One region of the Paenibacillus sp. FSL M7-0134 genome, then DNA from elsewhere that is predicted to be linked to it. Evidence: predicted binding sites of a transcription regulator. Region 1 holds the regulator's gene; each other region holds the start of a gene.

Region 1 (5,530 bases):
AGCGCTTATCCAGAATGAATTGTCGAGTTGATCAACATGAATCATACATATGAAGTGTTGATCCAATATCGAATTGTTTTCAGCTGCATTAAGTCAGATAAGAGCATCTGTAGTCCAGCCGTTGAGTAGGATATGATGGAGTTTGTGGAATACGGTGGTGGGCAAGTGGGGCCTTATAAAGTTTTAAAATAAAAAATTGAGCAAACAATGCAGCAACGTACAAACCATGGACGGATATACAGCCGGAATACTTAAGTGAAAAAAGCTGAAGCAAGTTTGAGGGCTATAGGTGTGGTCAGTTGTACACAAAGTATTTGAGTCAAGAATGCTGCTGCTTTTGACTGGGTACCATTTCGCTTCTGTTTTAACCAGTGGAAAGCATAGTTGAATATGTATGGTATTTAAAAGGAAGGCAACTGAATTTAGCAGTTCTATGGGATTTAGGAGTTGGGTGTATCGTTTAACACAAAAAAAGCAGGAAGAATCCTTCCCGCTTTTGCTTGAAAACGTTTATTAACGTCTGCGTTGTCTATCATTTACGCTAAACAGATTAACAGCCAGTGCGTTACCTCTTGCACGCGCAATGGCTCTTTGAGTGGAACGGATGTTTAATCTTCTTCTTCTTAAATCACGTTTGCAATGTCTTCTGCTCATAATATCACCTCCCTTCAAGAAATGAAGGTACGGTTAAATCTTAGTGGCGTTTATGCTTACGCTTGGAAATTTTGATATTCAAGGCATTGGTTGCTAGTGCATTTCCGCTTCCTGTTTTAGCAGCTGCGGCTTGAAAGACTTTAACGACCAGATATCTGTTTTTCCCGATGCGATGCTTATACGTTTTAACTCTATTTCTGATCATCTGCATATCTCCTTTGCTTAGTTCTGCTATATACATATGTCAATTGTGATAGTAATGTATCAGCATAAATCTATTAAAAGCAAAAAGAAGCTAGTACCTATATTCCTAATGGATAATAAAAAAACTCATGCGAACCTGTCTTCGCCTTTTCAACTTTACGTTGCAGGAGAATGTTACAGGCAGGTCGGCATGAGTCTAATAGTGTAGATAAAGATAATAGGCAGTTAGTATGAAAATTATTTACTATTAAGAGTGTTAAGTTTTTTCTCGTAGTACGCCTCTTGAGCAAGAATATGATTCAGTTGTTCAGAGAGCTGTTTATATTCTTGGCTGTCTTCTGGATAATTATTTCTTTCGAAAATTACAGCTTCGAGTTGCTTTTCTAAATACCTGAAATGGATAAGTATTTGTATATACTTAATATGGTCATAGGTTGTTATGTGGGAGTTCTCTTTTGCATTCAAATGATCCATTGTTGGAACTACACAGCTTATGGCGATAAATATCACAACAAACGCTGAAATTATAATTTTTTTCATTTAATTCCTCCTACAGAGCTATAAGTAATTAATATACCATATTTATCTAAAACAAAGAAAGATCTATTAGTTTTGCCCATGACAGTATAGCTGCTCAAGGTCAGTGGGGGATTATTTGAGATGAGGAGGCTGATTTTTAGTAGAAAAAATAGGGATAGGTTGCTGAAATGAAATAGTTGTGAGATACATAATAAACATAATAGCAATACAAAACCGGCTTGCCCTAGGCAGCCGGTTTTGTATTAGTGGATAGAATAACGGGGAAGAAAGAACGAGAAATCAGTGGAAGTCCCGGAAGAGTCCTACAACCTTGCCCAAAATGCTGACGTGTGTCAGGCGAAGCGGTTCAAAGGCTGGATTTTCAGGTTGAAGCCGGATATGATCCTTTTCTTTGTAGAAGGTTTTAACTGTAGCTTCGTCTTCATCTGTCATAGCTACAACAATATCACCATTATCAGCGGTCTGCTGCTGACGTACGATTACATAGTCTCCGTTAGCAATACCAGCTTCAATCATGCTTTCGCCTACAACAGATAACATGAATATTTTATCCTCACCAACAAAGTGTTGGGGAAGAGGAAAGTAATCTTCAATATTTTCTGTCGCCGTAATAGGAAGGCCAGCAGTTACTTTGCCGACGACGGGGACACGACTAATGGAGTAATTAATCAAGTTGCTGTTATCCGATTCGTCTTGACCGAGTAACTCAATAGCCCGTGGTTTTGTAGGATCGCGGCGAATGAGTCCTTTTTTCTCTAAACGATCCAAATGACCATGAACCGTAGAACTGGAGGCTAATCCGACAGCCTCGCCTATTTCGCGTACAGAAGGGGGGTATCCCTTTAGACGCACTTCATTGCGGATAAATTCAAGAATGGCCTGCTGGCGGCTCGAAATCTTAGACATACCGTATCAACCCCATTTAGTAACGTTTGGGAAAATTATAGCATAGAACCTCCGTTCGTACAAACATAAGTTCTAAATAATCCCTAAAAATAATTACGAACTTTTGTTCTCTTTTCTATTGAACAAAACAAATGTTCGTGTTATATTGTGAAAACATAAGAACAAACGTTTGGAGGACACAGCCAATGATGAAATATAGCACTTATCAAAGTATTTTTCCGATGAATTTAGAAAATTTACAGGAGACTCGAAAAGAGGGTAGGGCACGTTTTATGCAGATTATTACCAATACTCTTTTACTTAAGCTTCTTATTATAGTGATTGTTGCTTGGATTGCAGGGGCAGGTGTACTTACAGTTTTCGCGGCACCTTCAGCTTCCAAGGAAGAAGTGACTAAACTGACCGTACAACCTGGGGATACGTTGTGGGAGATTGCCGCAAATCATAAACCGGAACGAATGGATACACGGGTATATATAGAAGGAATTGTGCGGATTAACGGTTTGGAGGATCGGGGAGTGCAGGCAGGTCAGGTACTCAAGCTTCCTAACTTCTGATCTATAGACTATTAGAGCTTGTCAGGGAGCGTAATACGGGAGCCTTGACAAGCTCTTTTCTACATGTCAAAGTGTATTATATCTTTGCTTTTATGGAGGGGACACAATTTGGATATAGACAGCTTGGTACAGCGCATTAATGAATTAGCGCGCAAAGCAAAATCCGAGGGTTTGACGGAAGAGGAAGCCACAGAGCGCGCCAATCTTCGGGAAATTTATTTAGGTAACATTCGCCGTAATTTTCGGCAGCAGCTTGAGACGATTGAATTTGTGGACGATGATACATCGAAAGGAAATGACGGGCTGAAGCATTAATGTTGTTAAAGTGCCCAAGCCTGCAATTTGCCTTTTGTTTTAGGTACCTTTTATGGTATCTATATAGATCAGCTTTGAGGCAATTGTTTTAATGTAATATATCTGGGAAGGAATTGAGAGATGGCCCGATCATTTGAAAGAAAAGTACGCAAAAACACAGCGCATTTAAATAAATCGCGCAAAAAGCAAGGCATTCAAACCATTAGCGGCGCAGGTTCTACAATGGATATTTTCCGTGGCCGTAACATTACTGTGCCAATTATGCTGGCTGGTCTTTCTGTATTGTACATGCTTATGAGTTACTTTTTGACTAAGACCGGTATGCGAGGGATGGATTGGCTTGTATTCGGCCTGTACTTGATGCTGGCTGTTATCTTTTTCATCCGTCGTCCTTATTTGAAAGTGGGAAAGGATACTCTCTATATGCTGAAAGGTGGTAGAGAACGTCCAATGACGGCAGGGGACATGAAAGCCATCAAGATTGAAAAGGGTTACGTAACCGTTGAAAGAAAAGGTAAGGGTGGTAATTTTATTTTCACAAAATCATTAGGTCGCTATGACACGGATGCCATTGCAGAGCGACTTGAGAAGTTTGCGCTATCCAATCAGATACAGGTAGACAAGAAATAACTGATTTAGCCTGTAGCTCTGTAACAAAGGCCGTATGATGTTATTTCATATAACATGCTGCGGCCGCTTGCTTAATATGGGCACACATAACGATTCAAATGCTTAATCAAGCAAATAGGCGTACATATACTGTGGAAAGAGAGTGGATAATTCAGATGACGATTCAGGCGGTAATGTTTGATCTTGATGATACCCTTTTGTGGGATGAACGTAGTGTAGAAGAGGCATTTGATGCAGCGTGTCAAACAGGCTCCCGTGAAGCAGGCGTTGATCCAAAAACTCTGGAGGAAGCCGTACGTAAGGAAGCACGCGCTTTGTATGAATCCTATGAAACCTTTAGTTTTACTCAAATGATCGGCATTAATCCGTTTGAAGGATTGTGGGCGAATTTTACAGCAGGTGAGCAACCTGAATTCCGCCAATTGGAACAGTTGGCCCCTGTTTATCGAAAGGAATCATGGCGCAGAGGACTCCAGCAACTAGGGATAGATAATGAGAAGTTGGCGGAAAAGCTGGCTACCCAATTTGCTTCGGAAAGACGCGCGCGTCCACATGTATATGAAGAAACGTTCGAGATTCTAGAACAATTGAAGGGACATTACAAGCTGTTATTGCTGACAAATGGCTCCCCTGATCTACAACAGGAGAAACTGGATGGAGTTCCTCAATTAGCTCCTTTCTTTGATCATGTTGTCATTTCAGGTTCATTTGGTCGAGGCAAGCCTGATCCGTCTATATTCCAGCATGCTTTGGGGCTTCTTGGTATTGAGCCTGAACATGCTTTAATGGTAGGAGATAAACTGACGACTGATATTCAAGGAGCGTTGGCAGCAGGTGTACACTCGGTCTGGGTGAACCGAAACACTAAAACGAATACCACAGAGATCAAGCCGAAGTTCCAAATCAAGCATCTGTCTGAATTGGACGGAATTATTCAATCGTTAAAGTAAGAAATCAATAGTCTTTAGAAACGAGTATTAAGAAAACTCCCTTCGCTATTGTTACAGAGCAGAGGGAGTTTTTTTATTCACACAAGGATAAATTCGTAATTATGCTTTAATGAAGGTTGGATCTTCATACGGTTCGGCAATCCAGCCATTTTCTTCGATGAACAAGCGGATTGCGACGATCTTTTGATTCTCCATTAAAGTGAAGAAGTGAGGTATATTTTCAGGTACGGAGATAACGTCCCCCGGTGAAAGCTCTACGTTAAAATAGCCGATCTCTTCTGGGCCTTTAATGATGAAGATGCCTTTACCAGCGACAATGGCACGGATTTCATCCTCGGTGTGGGTGTGAATTTGCTCAAACTTGGCCAGCAGCTCGTTCAAATTCGGCGTTGCTTCAGATAAAGTGATAACGTCCCATATTTTATATCCGCGACGTGCGGCTAAATCCTTGATTTCGGGTTCAAATGTTTTGAGAACAGCGGCCTTTTGATCATCTGTTAAGGTAAAGTTTTCTTGCAGCTCCCCAGACAATTTGGAAGCATCCCAATGTTCATACAATATCTCGTGACTCTCCAGAAATTCACGTACTTGTTCTTCACCGCTAATTCGTTCATTGGTATTACGTATTAAGATTTCGGCCATATATATATATTCCCTCTTTTCCACTTGGATTAATGTTGTATAAAGAATACCATGTCTTGAAACGTTGTACAATACAGGATTTCAACATTTTATAATGCAAATGACCATAGCTAAAGGATACAGGGTTAAGTA
Region 2 (5,530 bases), 1.7 Mb from region 1:
GTATCATCCATCTGGCTCAGAAAAACTGGTGGTTGCAGGGGGATATATCATGGGATGGTTAGCAGAGGGCGTAAAAACGAAAAATTGACTTGACCATTCAGGAAGTTACTATAGTTGATGTTGATTATAGTGGGTCAACCATGCGGATCAACAGTAGGTATCAATCTCACGTTTAGTTGTGAAGAGTGAAAGAAAAGATTCTTCATTGAATCCAGCAGTGCTGGTTATGTAGGTATATTTATGTATAAAATGATATATATTTTTTCTTTTCTAGGCTTAATTCAAAAGGTTCATTAAAAAAAAGCGAGCATCTTGCAGCTGTTGGTATATAACTTGTGCCGTGTCGTTTAGGTAATCAGACAGAAGAAGTATTTCGTCCCATACATGCTGTGTAAATTTGAGATGTAGCAGCTCCACATTTTTGTCCATTGTATGATGATCGGACAACAGGTAGGTGAGATCTTTAACTGATATGATTTCATCCATTATAAATACCGTCTTTCATTGGTTATTATTTAGAATTAGATATTTTTACGCCAATCGGCATAAAAATTTTGTGAAGAGTCAGGATACTTTTAAAGGATTACGATACGACCCAAACTATCCAAGGGTCTAATGATTCCCGTGGTTTTCACCCTGTCCACCTCCGTTATTTGATCCAATAATACCAATATATCTTTAATTTTGCCTTTGCTAATAGGCTAAATTTACACAATTTGATTTGCTGAGATCAAAAAGAGAGGCAGGGGCTGTCTCTCTGAATGGTATGATATTAAAGTAGCATCTAATTGTACATTCCAGTAAGATATATTTAAAAATTTATGTTAGAAAGAGGTAATTATGTTAAAACATCATTTTTCAAAAAAATTGAGACAATCCATTGGAAAGGGAGAGTGTTTTTCTTTAATTCGATGGATGGTTATCTTGTTACTAGCTTTAAGTGTTTCTTTAGCTATGGCTGTTTACGGGATCTTATCAATAGATCTACCGAATTGGATAAAGCCACTGCCACCAAGCAACTGGATTGGATTTTATGGAAGTATGTTCGGGGCATTCCTCAGCGGATCGGTGACCATATTTATTTTTAACGAAACACTTAGAGAAAATCGGAAGACGAATAGTGAAAATAAGCGAGTCCAAAGTTTACCGCTGCTGAAGCTATGAAGGTGTTATTGATATTGCCGGTTCGAAACATAGTGTATAAAAACTTCAATCTAGTCGTTTCGTTTAGAGATATTTTAGGGAATCACTACCATCAAACTTATAAACTAGGTTTCTCCAGCAACGATGGTCTTCCTATATTAACCTTAAAATGTACCACATCACCCATGTGGAAGACTGATAAAAAAGATTCCTATTTCGTACATACGGAGTGACTTAAAAAAAGAATAGTACAAAGGTCTGTACTGCATAAAACAAGGGAGTAACGCCGAATATATAAAAGCGACCATAGAAGGTCGCTTTTTACATTTAGACAAATTGAGTAGCTCTGTAGAAGGGCTAAGCGAATTGTATATTCTTGCTGATAAATCCCTGTTGAATTAATCCTTTTCTTCATCTTTCTTTCAATCCCCCATATGTCTTTCACCAGCGGCGGCCACAGCAGGTGGGGAATATCCTGGTACGTGCATTCTGCGATCCCTGTTTTCTTGGAGTAATTGTCCAACTCCAATTTTGCAAGGAGCTTGTTCGGACCGATTCCAGCTGCGGACGGTAATCTAAGCTGCATAAGAATATCTTTCTGGATACGTTGAACTGCTTCGAGTGTTGTCCCGTGTAGGTGTGCTGTGGCATCTAAGGTAATCCAACTCTCATCAACGGAATATGTAGAAATAGCTTCAGTCGGTACGTACTGGTTTAGTAATTTAGTAACAGTCATAGATGTGTCCAGGTACAGTCCCATCTGAGCATTTACCATCTGGATACGCGGATCGGGAGGGATTTCATATAGTCGGTTTCCTGTCCGGATACCGAATTGTTTTTTAAAGCTGGAGAAGCCACAAGAATTACGGAGCCGGGGCGATTTTTATCGCCTACAACTGCTAAGAGGGTAGTAAGTGGGCCGAGCCCTCTGTCTACAGCTTCAATGGAAGCATAAAAGACTGGCAATAAATACAGGCGACCTCGTGATGGGGAAGTTTTGAGTAGTCAATCATGCTGTACCCCCTCTCAATATAGAACATTTGTTCTTGTGAATATATCACGAAAGTCCTTAGTATATTCATTATAATTTTTTCCTTTTTGGCGATAGAGTAAGTGTCATACAAGGTAAGGGAAATATTTAAAATCTTTATGCCGCAAACCAATGCCGATATTAACAAGTAAAACAAGCCCCAAAAAACCTAGACAATCTAAATACCAGAGTATGGAATATGTATGTAGTTATTGTATAATAATTGTAAATACAGTGAGAGGAGAGAACATGCTAAAGAATCCAAATTTCCTTATTTTAATAATTTTCTTGGCTACATTAACAGTGTGAATTGTATATAATAATCCACCCATTATATTTATGACTGGTTGATGGGTATATACGCTATCCGTTTGATTGGCCGGACGTTGTACGAAAAATACCAGAATAATCATAGGACCAGTAATGTAACCGATACGATTGTAGAAGTGATTATGGTTATGATTTCAGTCGAAATTGTTCTATTTTTATTTATGTCACAAGAAACATGGATGCATAAGTTGCTTTTTTTAATCGGAGAATCCTATTTTCTCATTTTATACTTTTTAAAGAAATCATACTAAAAAATAAGGAAGTGAATTGATGAAGAATCGAACTATTAAGATTGCAGTTGTTATTGTTTTAGTACTAGCATGGGGCATTTATGGCACTTATTATTTTTTGAATTTAAATACCTCTATTCAAAAAGCTGTGTTGGATCAGGTCGATATGGATAATGTCTATCTTCAGATTATAAGAACGCACACTAAAATTACTAATGAACCAGTCGATTATAACGTGCATGTGATGGAAAAGAGTGGAGTTAAAGCAATTTTGGATCAATTATCTGGCATTGAGCTTAAAAAAACAAGCGGAATGAATAACGGGGATAAAGTTCCTTTTTACTATACTATTATCATCCGCCCGAAAAGCAATCAGGATTCAACATTGAAGTATGAAATTACATTTAAGAATAATAAGTTAGTATCTATCTTTAATCAGGAAAAAAATTATAGGCAGGAATATATGATAACAAACGAATTCGACTACCACTCGTTCAAAAATTCAATCGATAAACTTTTCCAGAAGGAGTAGTTAGTTTGTATGAAAAAAGGTCGGTTGTCAAACTCAACCGACCTTTTTCTCAGTTATTTAGGAATCAGTCTTAGAAAACTTCCCATCCATTTCCGGAGTGTGCTTTTTGCACAACGCCATTACCCGAAATAAAACGGATAACGGTACCGTCTTGTAGAGTGTACTCAAGGAACGGGAATTTAATCTGATAAAGATCGTATCTTCCACCGTAAAGGGCAATTTGAGTGTTGATTTTATCAATGCCCGCAATACCGTCGCTAATGACATTTTCGACTGTCGAACCCGTGCCTGAGGCAAATAGCGTAGAGGCGAGGGAAGCAATTCCCATTGCTACCCCTACTGGTGTACTTGCAACGAAGACCAGCCCCAGAACCGTAGCTGTTATTCCTGTCAGCCCTGCTACGATTGCAGCTGTGTTGGCAGAACCACCTCTGAAATTACCGCTCTCTAATGCGACACGTTGTGCTTCACTCATTTTTAGTAATTGATACGGACTTGCCGTTACTGTTGCTGCATACTCTCGTGATCTTGCCATAATATATCAACCTCCTGATTTTTTGTGAGGAATTGATGGAGTCGCTGACATCTAAATGGCTCCACATTTATTTGATATCAGTCTTCAATTCTCATTCACTTATGTAGGTGATTTAAGGCTGTGAATTACAACCAAATCGTGAAAATTACGAAGACATGAATCTTCTCTTATTCATGTGCTTTGCTCCGATTATCCCCTACACATATGTAGGAGTTGGGGGCTGTAACTACACAACCTGAACATGCATTTTTTTCTGGATAAAGAAATTCCCCTTCTGAGCCCCTTAGAATATATATTGGAATACCCCGCTGGTTTATCCAATATAATATCCGAAATATGGGCAAGGAAAAATAAGAGTTGAGGAGTGTGTTGGATTTATTTTACAACAGACCTCAACCACAGCAAAAGCTAAATAAGCTGCCTCCAGTAGAGTAACCGGAAGCAGCTTATCGCCAAGGACTCTTATTTTTTCATGATAAACTCAAGAAGTTCGGTTTTCATACTCTGGATGGCATCTTCTTTTGGCATACGGATAAATTTACTTAATCGTTTAATATCTGGATCGAAATATTGAAAAATTGCATTCATAGCCTCTACATCGGATTTGGTTTGGGCAAGTTCTACTAATTTCATAAACTCATCATCTGACATAAATCGTGAAGTGCCTTCTTTTTCCATTTGTTCACCGCCTGTTGTGTAATATGTAGTTCCTTGGCAACTTGGCCTTCCGTTTTATCGTTTATGTAAATTTCATAGATGACCTTTTTGCCTACCTCAGACCTTAGTCTATTAATATATGATTGCATCATTATTTTGTTATCAGACTCTTCCGAAAACGAGGTTTGAAAGAGATTAGGCTTGGATTCTAAAGAAATTTCACGTTTCCGATTGCGTTTTGTATGATACTGCATTCTCCAAGCAATTCTATAAAGCTCGCGTCGGTAATCTTCGATAGCACCCATCAAAATTTCCTCCCCTTGTTCAAATACGTACATATAAGGTAGGAGTTCTCAAAATCAATATAACAACCAATTTGTAGAATCAATTTTCTTTTTTTGGCGAATATAATAAAATTTTGAATTATTTTGGAACTATTTGAAATTTCCTTATAGAGAGCCTCTAAAATTCTGTGAAGGGTATGGGCGATATGGGAAGCTACTAGAAGACCAAGTGTATGCTGGTATGGATGACGAGCAGGAGCAAAAAGAATCATGTCTGGCAAGCGGAAGGAACCGCTGTTGCAAAAAAGAACAGGTGAAGTCAGACGCTCATTTTTTATGCTATATTTTATACATAAGGAAAATTTGAGAGTTGAGGTGCAGCATGACATCAATGACTATTGTCAAATCATCCGTCACACCAGAATTAATGGCTTTTCAGGCAAGCACTGAAGATCAGGCTGAGGTTCAGGAGTTAATTTTAAAGACGGCCAGATGGCTGCACAGCAAAGGCTCCACACAATGGGGACGCTTACTAAAAGGAAAAGATGATCACAACTTGGGCGGCGCTATTGCACGCGGAGAAGTGGTTATTTTCCGAGCATCAGAGGATCATAGCCTGGCAGGCGCAGTGATCTTGCAGCAGCAGCCCAGTGCATGGGACCGTAAGTTGTGGGGACTAGACGAAACGGATTCTGAAGGAGGAACCTCAGTATATCTGCATCGTTTGGTTGTGGATCGCGATAGCACTGGGAAAGGGCTAGGCCGTGAGCTGATGCAATGGATTGGACA
Region 3 (5,530 bases), on a different contig from region 1:
TAGCCGTGAGTTTGCGGTTACGGGTCTGCGTCAGATTGCCTTACTGGATGGTTCTGTGGTTGCTGCAAGTAATTGGGGCAAATTGAAGACGATCATCCAGATCGTTGCTATTGTAGCGTTGCTCATTAATAATTTCCCGTTTGTTTTTCTTGGTATCCCGTTTGATTTAATAGCGATATGGGCAGCGGTGTTGATCACCATTTATTCGGGTATTGATTATTTTGTGAAAAATATCCACTTGCTGAGCTCCTCCAAAGTTTAACAGGATAAATTTTATGGAAACAGCAATAGGGACTAAACTTATTGCTGTTTCTTTACATAATTCCCATAATATTCGCAGTACAGGAGGAAGAATTGATGAAAGCTGAAATAATTGCAGTAGGTACAGAGTTATTGCTCGGACAAATAGTGAATACAAATGCTCAATATTTGTCACAAGAGTTGGCTACAATCGGAATCGATGTATATTTTCAGACTGTAGTTGGCGATAACATAGATCGGCTTCAGGAAGCGATAAGAATTGCTCAGAAGCGTGCGGATATTATTTTGTTTTCCGGTGGTCTGGGACCGACTCAGGATGATTTGACGAAAGATGCGATAGCGTCTGTATTGGGGCGAAAATTGCACATAGATCGTCTTGCAATGGACAAGCTAGATCAGTTTTTCCGTAACCGTGGGGTAGAAATGACCGAGAATAACCGCCGGCAGGCGCTTTCTATTGAAGGCGCTACTCCGCTTGAAAATGAGACAGGGCTAGCTGTGGGCGACGCAATTGCACAGGACGGTAAATTTTATGTAGTTTTGCCTGGACCGCCTAAGGAACTCAAACCCATGTTTGCAAACCAAGCGAAACCTTGGTTGCTTCAGCAGGCATTGAGCGGTGAGGAAATGCCAATTTATTCAAAAATGCTAAAATTTGCAGGGATCGGTGAGTCAGCTCTTGAAACCCATTTGTTAGATCTGATCCAATCCCAGACAGACCCCACGATTGCTCCTTATGCCAAGGAAGGGGAAGTCACGATCCGTATATCCACCAAGGCGGCCAGCGAAAGTGAAGCACTAATTAAGCTGACGGCTACGGAAGTAGAAATTCAGCAGCGTCTTTCGGAATATATGTATGCAAGTGAAGATGTTACGCTGGAGAAGGTTATCGTAGATCTAATGGCCAAACGCGGGCTCACTGTGAGTGCGGCAGAAAGCTGTACAGGTGGAATGCTGATGGAACACATCACTTCTATACCTGGCAGTGCTGTTATGTTTCAAGGTGGCATCGTGTGCTATTCCAATGAAATGAAGATGAAATTACTCAACGTGCCTTATGATTATTTGGAAGGGGATCAAGCGCCAGGTGCAGTGAGTAAGGAAGTAGCCCTTGTGCTTGCAGAGCAGGCGAGAATGATCATGGACAGCGATTTTGGACTTTCAGTTACTGGTGTTGCCGGGCCTGGGTATTCCGAACGGAAGCCAGTCGGTTTGGTGTATATTGGCATTGCTGAACGCGACAAGGAAACGGAAGTACATGAACTGAGACTGAGTGGTAACCGTGAAACAATCCGACTGCGATCAGTCAAAGCAATCCTGTACAGATTGTGGCGCAGGCTGGTAGAGAACGAGAAACTCTCTTAAACATCTATGTACAGTGTGGGTCGTAGAGTTGTTTTAGATAGATATTCATGATATAATCATCTTATCGGAAGAACCGTTGCAAAGCCTTTTGCCAGCGGTTCTTTTTTTGTTTTAAGAGACAGGTGTAATTGTAGAAGAGAGCTGTGTGAACAAAAAAACGAATGTATGTTCGAAAAAATGCTTGGCAAGCGTGTCAAAACAAGGTATTATTAAAGTACAAACAATGAAGGATGTGAGTTTATTGTCAGATCGTCGTGCTGCGCTGGATATGGCGCTCCGTCAAATAGAAAAGCAATTTGGTAAAGGTTCCATTATGAAGTTGGGTGAGTCTACCCACATGCAAGTGGAAACGATCCCCAGTGGTTCGATTGCTTTGGATATTGCGTTAGGAACGGGCGGCTTTCCAAGAGGCCGGGTTATTGAAATATACGGACCGGAATCATCCGGTAAAACGACAGTAGCTCTTCACGCTATCGCAGAGGTGCAAAAAACAGGCGGACAAGCCGCCTTTATCGACGCCGAGCATGCGCTTGATCCGTCGTATGCAAGCAAGCTGGGTGTCAATATTGATGAGTTGTTACTATCGCAACCAGATACAGGAGAGCAGGCGCTTGAGATTGCCGAAGCTCTTGTACGTAGTGGAGCAGTAGACATTGTAGTTGTTGACTCCGTAGCGGCACTTGTGCCCAAGGCAGAGATTGAAGGCGAAATGGGAGATTCCCACGTTGGTCTTCAAGCACGTTTGATGTCTCAGGCATTGCGTAAGCTTTCTGGAGCCATTAATAAGTCGAAAACCATTGCTATTTTTATTAACCAGCTACGTGAAAAAGTAGGTGTTATGTTCGGTAACCCTGAAACAACACCAGGTGGACGTGCCTTGAAGTTTTACTCTACGGTACGTTTGGATGTTCGTCGTATTGAAAGTTTGAAAATGGGTAACGACATTGTGGGTAACCGCACACGTATTAAAGTCGTGAAGAACAAAGTTGCCCCTCCTTTCCGTCAGGCTGAGGTAGATATTATGTACGGTGAGGGCATTTCCAAAGAAGGTAGCCTGATCGATATCGGTACGGAGCATGACATTGTCGACAAGAGCGGAGCCTGGTATTCCTACGAAGGTGAGCGCCTTGGTCAGGGACGTGAGAATGCTAAGCAATTTTTGAAGGAAAATCCGAATATTGCTAGTACGATCGAACAAAAAATTCGGGTGGCCAGCAATCTGATTACGACGGTTGCTCCGCCTACAGAAGAAGAGTTGGCACAGCAAGCGAAGGAAGAACAGGAATTGTTGGAGCTTGAATAAAGCTCGGTGAATCCTGGTTTGTGAACTGGGGCCAGGGTTATGGCACCGTCCGTTTGAATAGCATGATTCTGATGCCCTGCACAGTTGTGCAGGGCATTTTTGCATCAACTAGAGTCTGCTTTGTCAGTGGAATCTAACTTTTGCGTAGCAGGTGTTCAAAGGCTGCTTTCGTGAATTTCAAAGTGAGGGAAATATATTGCAGTTGGACGATGAAGATGAATACACTTCGGAAGCAAATAAGCAACAAGGGATTTCTCTTTTTCCGGATCATGAGGAATTGATGATTACTAGGGTAGAGCAGGGACAGGGACGCAAACATGGAAGGTATATCATACATTTTGGTCCTTATTCACTGTCTGTATTAGAAGATGTAATGATCAAGTACAATATGTTCAAAGGAACGTCATTTGATAAAAAAGAACTGGAAGATATCGTTCTGGCAGATGAAAAGCAACAGGCTTATGTACTTGCGCTTCGCTATTTGGGGCGAAAGCCTCGCACACGTCAGGAAATTGCCCAGCGTTTAGCGCAAAAAGAACTGGATCAGTCTGTTATTGACGAAGTAATGGTCCGACTCCATAGGGAACAACTCGTAGATGATGATTTATACGCCCGTCAATGGGCAAGGCAGCGCATAACAAGCCAACGTAAGGGGAAGATGTGGGTTAGGCAAGAACTTCGTCAGAAGGGCATCTCTAAAGCCTCTATTGGCGAAGCGTTAGGTGAGATCACCGATAATGAGGAGTGGGAGAGCGCTTTGACGGTCGGACGTAAGAAATGGAATCAGGTACGTGGTGATATAATGGAGAAAAAAAGGAAAACATACCCTTTTCTCATGAGACGCGGATATTCGGGGGATATGACACGCCGTGTAGTCAATCATCTCACTGCGACCGAGCATGACGCTGCTTCAGATGACGAGGAATTGTTGCAGTGGGAGGAATAGTTGCCAAACGGCTGCTGAACCTTTGGCTAGTATGAACGGATAGGATGAGCTAGTTATTACATGGAAAGCTGCATGGTAGTCTACTAATGTTTGCATTCCCTTGACAATGCCATTTGTCAAATAATAAAATATATATGAAACGATACTTGTGGAACGCCCTTTTTCCTTCCAAAAAAGCGGAATCCACGGTGAGTTCTCATCGCCAAATAACAAGTGATGCCGCTATGCCAGGCGGAATTGTACATGTGAAAGCATGTGCATATGAAATGAAACGACCTTGTGTCGTTGTCTTAGTTTGACGATCAAAGTAAATGTGACAATTGCAAAAAGTCCCAAGGAATGCCTTGGAGGAACCAACGGGGAGGTGAACAGTATGATGACTGCGATCTGGTTCGTTCTCGTTGCTGTAGCCGCGTTATTCTTTGGGTTCGGGATTGGTTATTTTATTCGCAAATCTATTGCAGAAGCTAAGATCTCCAGTGCGGAAGAAGCTGCCGCGCAAATCGTGGAGAACGCGAAAAAAGAGGCAGAAGCGCTGAAGAAGGAAACGGTATTGGAAGCGAAAGATGAAATCCACCGCATCCGTGCCGAAGCTGAAAAAGAAACTCGTGAACGTCGCAATGAAATTCAACGACAGGAACGAAGATTGCTGCAAAAAGAAGAATCGCTGGATAAAAAATTGGAATCGCTGGAACGCAAAGAAGAACAAGTGGCCAACAAAGAGAAACGAATCGATGAAACCCAGCAGCAAATTGATTTGATTTACAAGAGTCAGGTAACTGAGTTGGAACGTATTTCCAATCTGACGATGGAGGATGCAAGAAGTATTATTCTGACCAACGTAGAGCAGGAAGTTCGTCATGAAACAGCTCAGATGATTAAAGAAATTGAACAGCAGGCCAAAGAAGAAGCGGACAAAAAGTCTCGTGAAATCATCACACTGGCCATCCAACGCTGTGCGGCAGATCATGTAGCAGAAACGACGGTTTCTGTTGTCACATTGCCGAACGAAGAAATGAAAGGCCGGATCATCGGGCGCGAAGGCCGTAATATCCGTGCACTTGAAACCCTTACAGGAATTGACCTCATTATTGATGATACGCCGGAAGCTGTTATTTTGTCTGGATTTGATCCGATTCGTAGAGAGATTGCGCGTACTGCGCTTGAAAAGCTCGTAGCGGACGGACGGATACATCCGGCTCGTATTGAAGAGATGGTGGAAAAATCCCGTAAAGAGGTGGACGAACGAATCCGTGAGTATGGTGAACAGGCCACCTTTGAGGTGGGCGTGCATAGCTTGCATCCAGATTTGATCAAGATCTTGGGACGTCTCAAGTTCCGTACAAGTTACGGACAGAACGTATTGAAGCACTCGATGGAAGTTGCATACTTGACAGGTCTGATGGCCGGGGAACTGGGCGAAGACGTTGTACTGGCAAGACGGGCAGGATTGCTGCATGACATCGGGAAGGCGCTGGATCATGAAGTGGAAGGATCGCACGTTGAAATTGGCGTGGAGCTGGCGAAGAAGTACAAGGAACACCCGGTCGTCATCAACAGCATTGCCTCACATCACGGCGACTGCGAAGCGACTTCAGTGATCGCCATGCTGGTTGGGGCGGCAGATGCCCTGTCAGCAGCAAGACCGGGAGCGC

The links. The regulator LexA, encoded in region 1, represses DNA repair genes until DNA is damaged. The targets are predictions, from matches to a motif close to CGAACATATGTTCG.
Region 2: a site for LexA is predicted at 2,177-2,190, ahead of NSQ58_RS06440 (Y-family DNA polymerase). Genes of this name have one in related genera too.
Region 3: a site for LexA is predicted at 1,785-1,798, ahead of recA (recombinase RecA). Genes of this name have one in related genera too.

Annotation. Positions count from the first base shown of each region.
Region 1 covers NZ_JBBOXV010000001.1:3,209,947-3,215,476, forward strand. Annotated here, with positions in the region: gene NSQ58_RS14450 (hypothetical protein) at 514-654, opposite strand; gene NSQ58_RS14455 (hypothetical protein) at 695-859, opposite strand; gene NSQ58_RS14460 (hypothetical protein) at 1,096-1,398, opposite strand; gene lexA (transcriptional repressor LexA) at 1,678-2,304, opposite strand; gene NSQ58_RS14470 (LysM peptidoglycan-binding domain-containing protein) at 2,493-2,861, shown strand; gene NSQ58_RS14475 (DUF896 domain-containing protein) at 2,970-3,176, shown strand; gene NSQ58_RS14480 (hypothetical protein) at 3,297-3,806, shown strand; gene NSQ58_RS14485 (HAD family hydrolase) at 3,962-4,756, shown strand; gene NSQ58_RS14490 (1,2-dihydroxy-3-keto-5-methylthiopentene dioxygenase) at 4,856-5,398, opposite strand.
Region 2 covers NZ_JBBOXV010000001.1:1,466,444-1,471,973, forward strand. Annotated here, with positions in the region: gene NSQ58_RS06435 (hypothetical protein) at 841-1,164, shown strand; gene NSQ58_RS06440 (Y-family DNA polymerase) at 1,355-1,969, opposite strand; gene NSQ58_RS06445 (hypothetical protein) at 2,774-3,265, shown strand; gene NSQ58_RS06450 (hypothetical protein) at 3,336-3,800, opposite strand; gene NSQ58_RS06455 (helix-turn-helix domain-containing protein) at 4,263-4,478, opposite strand; gene NSQ58_RS06460 (hypothetical protein) at 4,430-4,762, opposite strand; gene NSQ58_RS06465 (GNAT family N-acetyltransferase) at 5,124-5,530, shown strand, end outside.
Region 3 covers NZ_JBBOXV010000002.1:1,812,140-1,817,669, forward strand. Annotated here, with positions in the region: gene pgsA (CDP-diacylglycerol--glycerol-3-phosphate 3-phosphatidyltransferase) at 1-262, shown strand, start outside; gene NSQ58_RS23970 (competence/damage-inducible protein A) at 358-1,626, shown strand; gene recA (recombinase RecA) at 1,868-2,929, shown strand; gene NSQ58_RS23980 (regulatory protein RecX) at 3,126-3,875, shown strand; gene rny (ribonuclease Y) at 4,249-5,530, shown strand, end outside.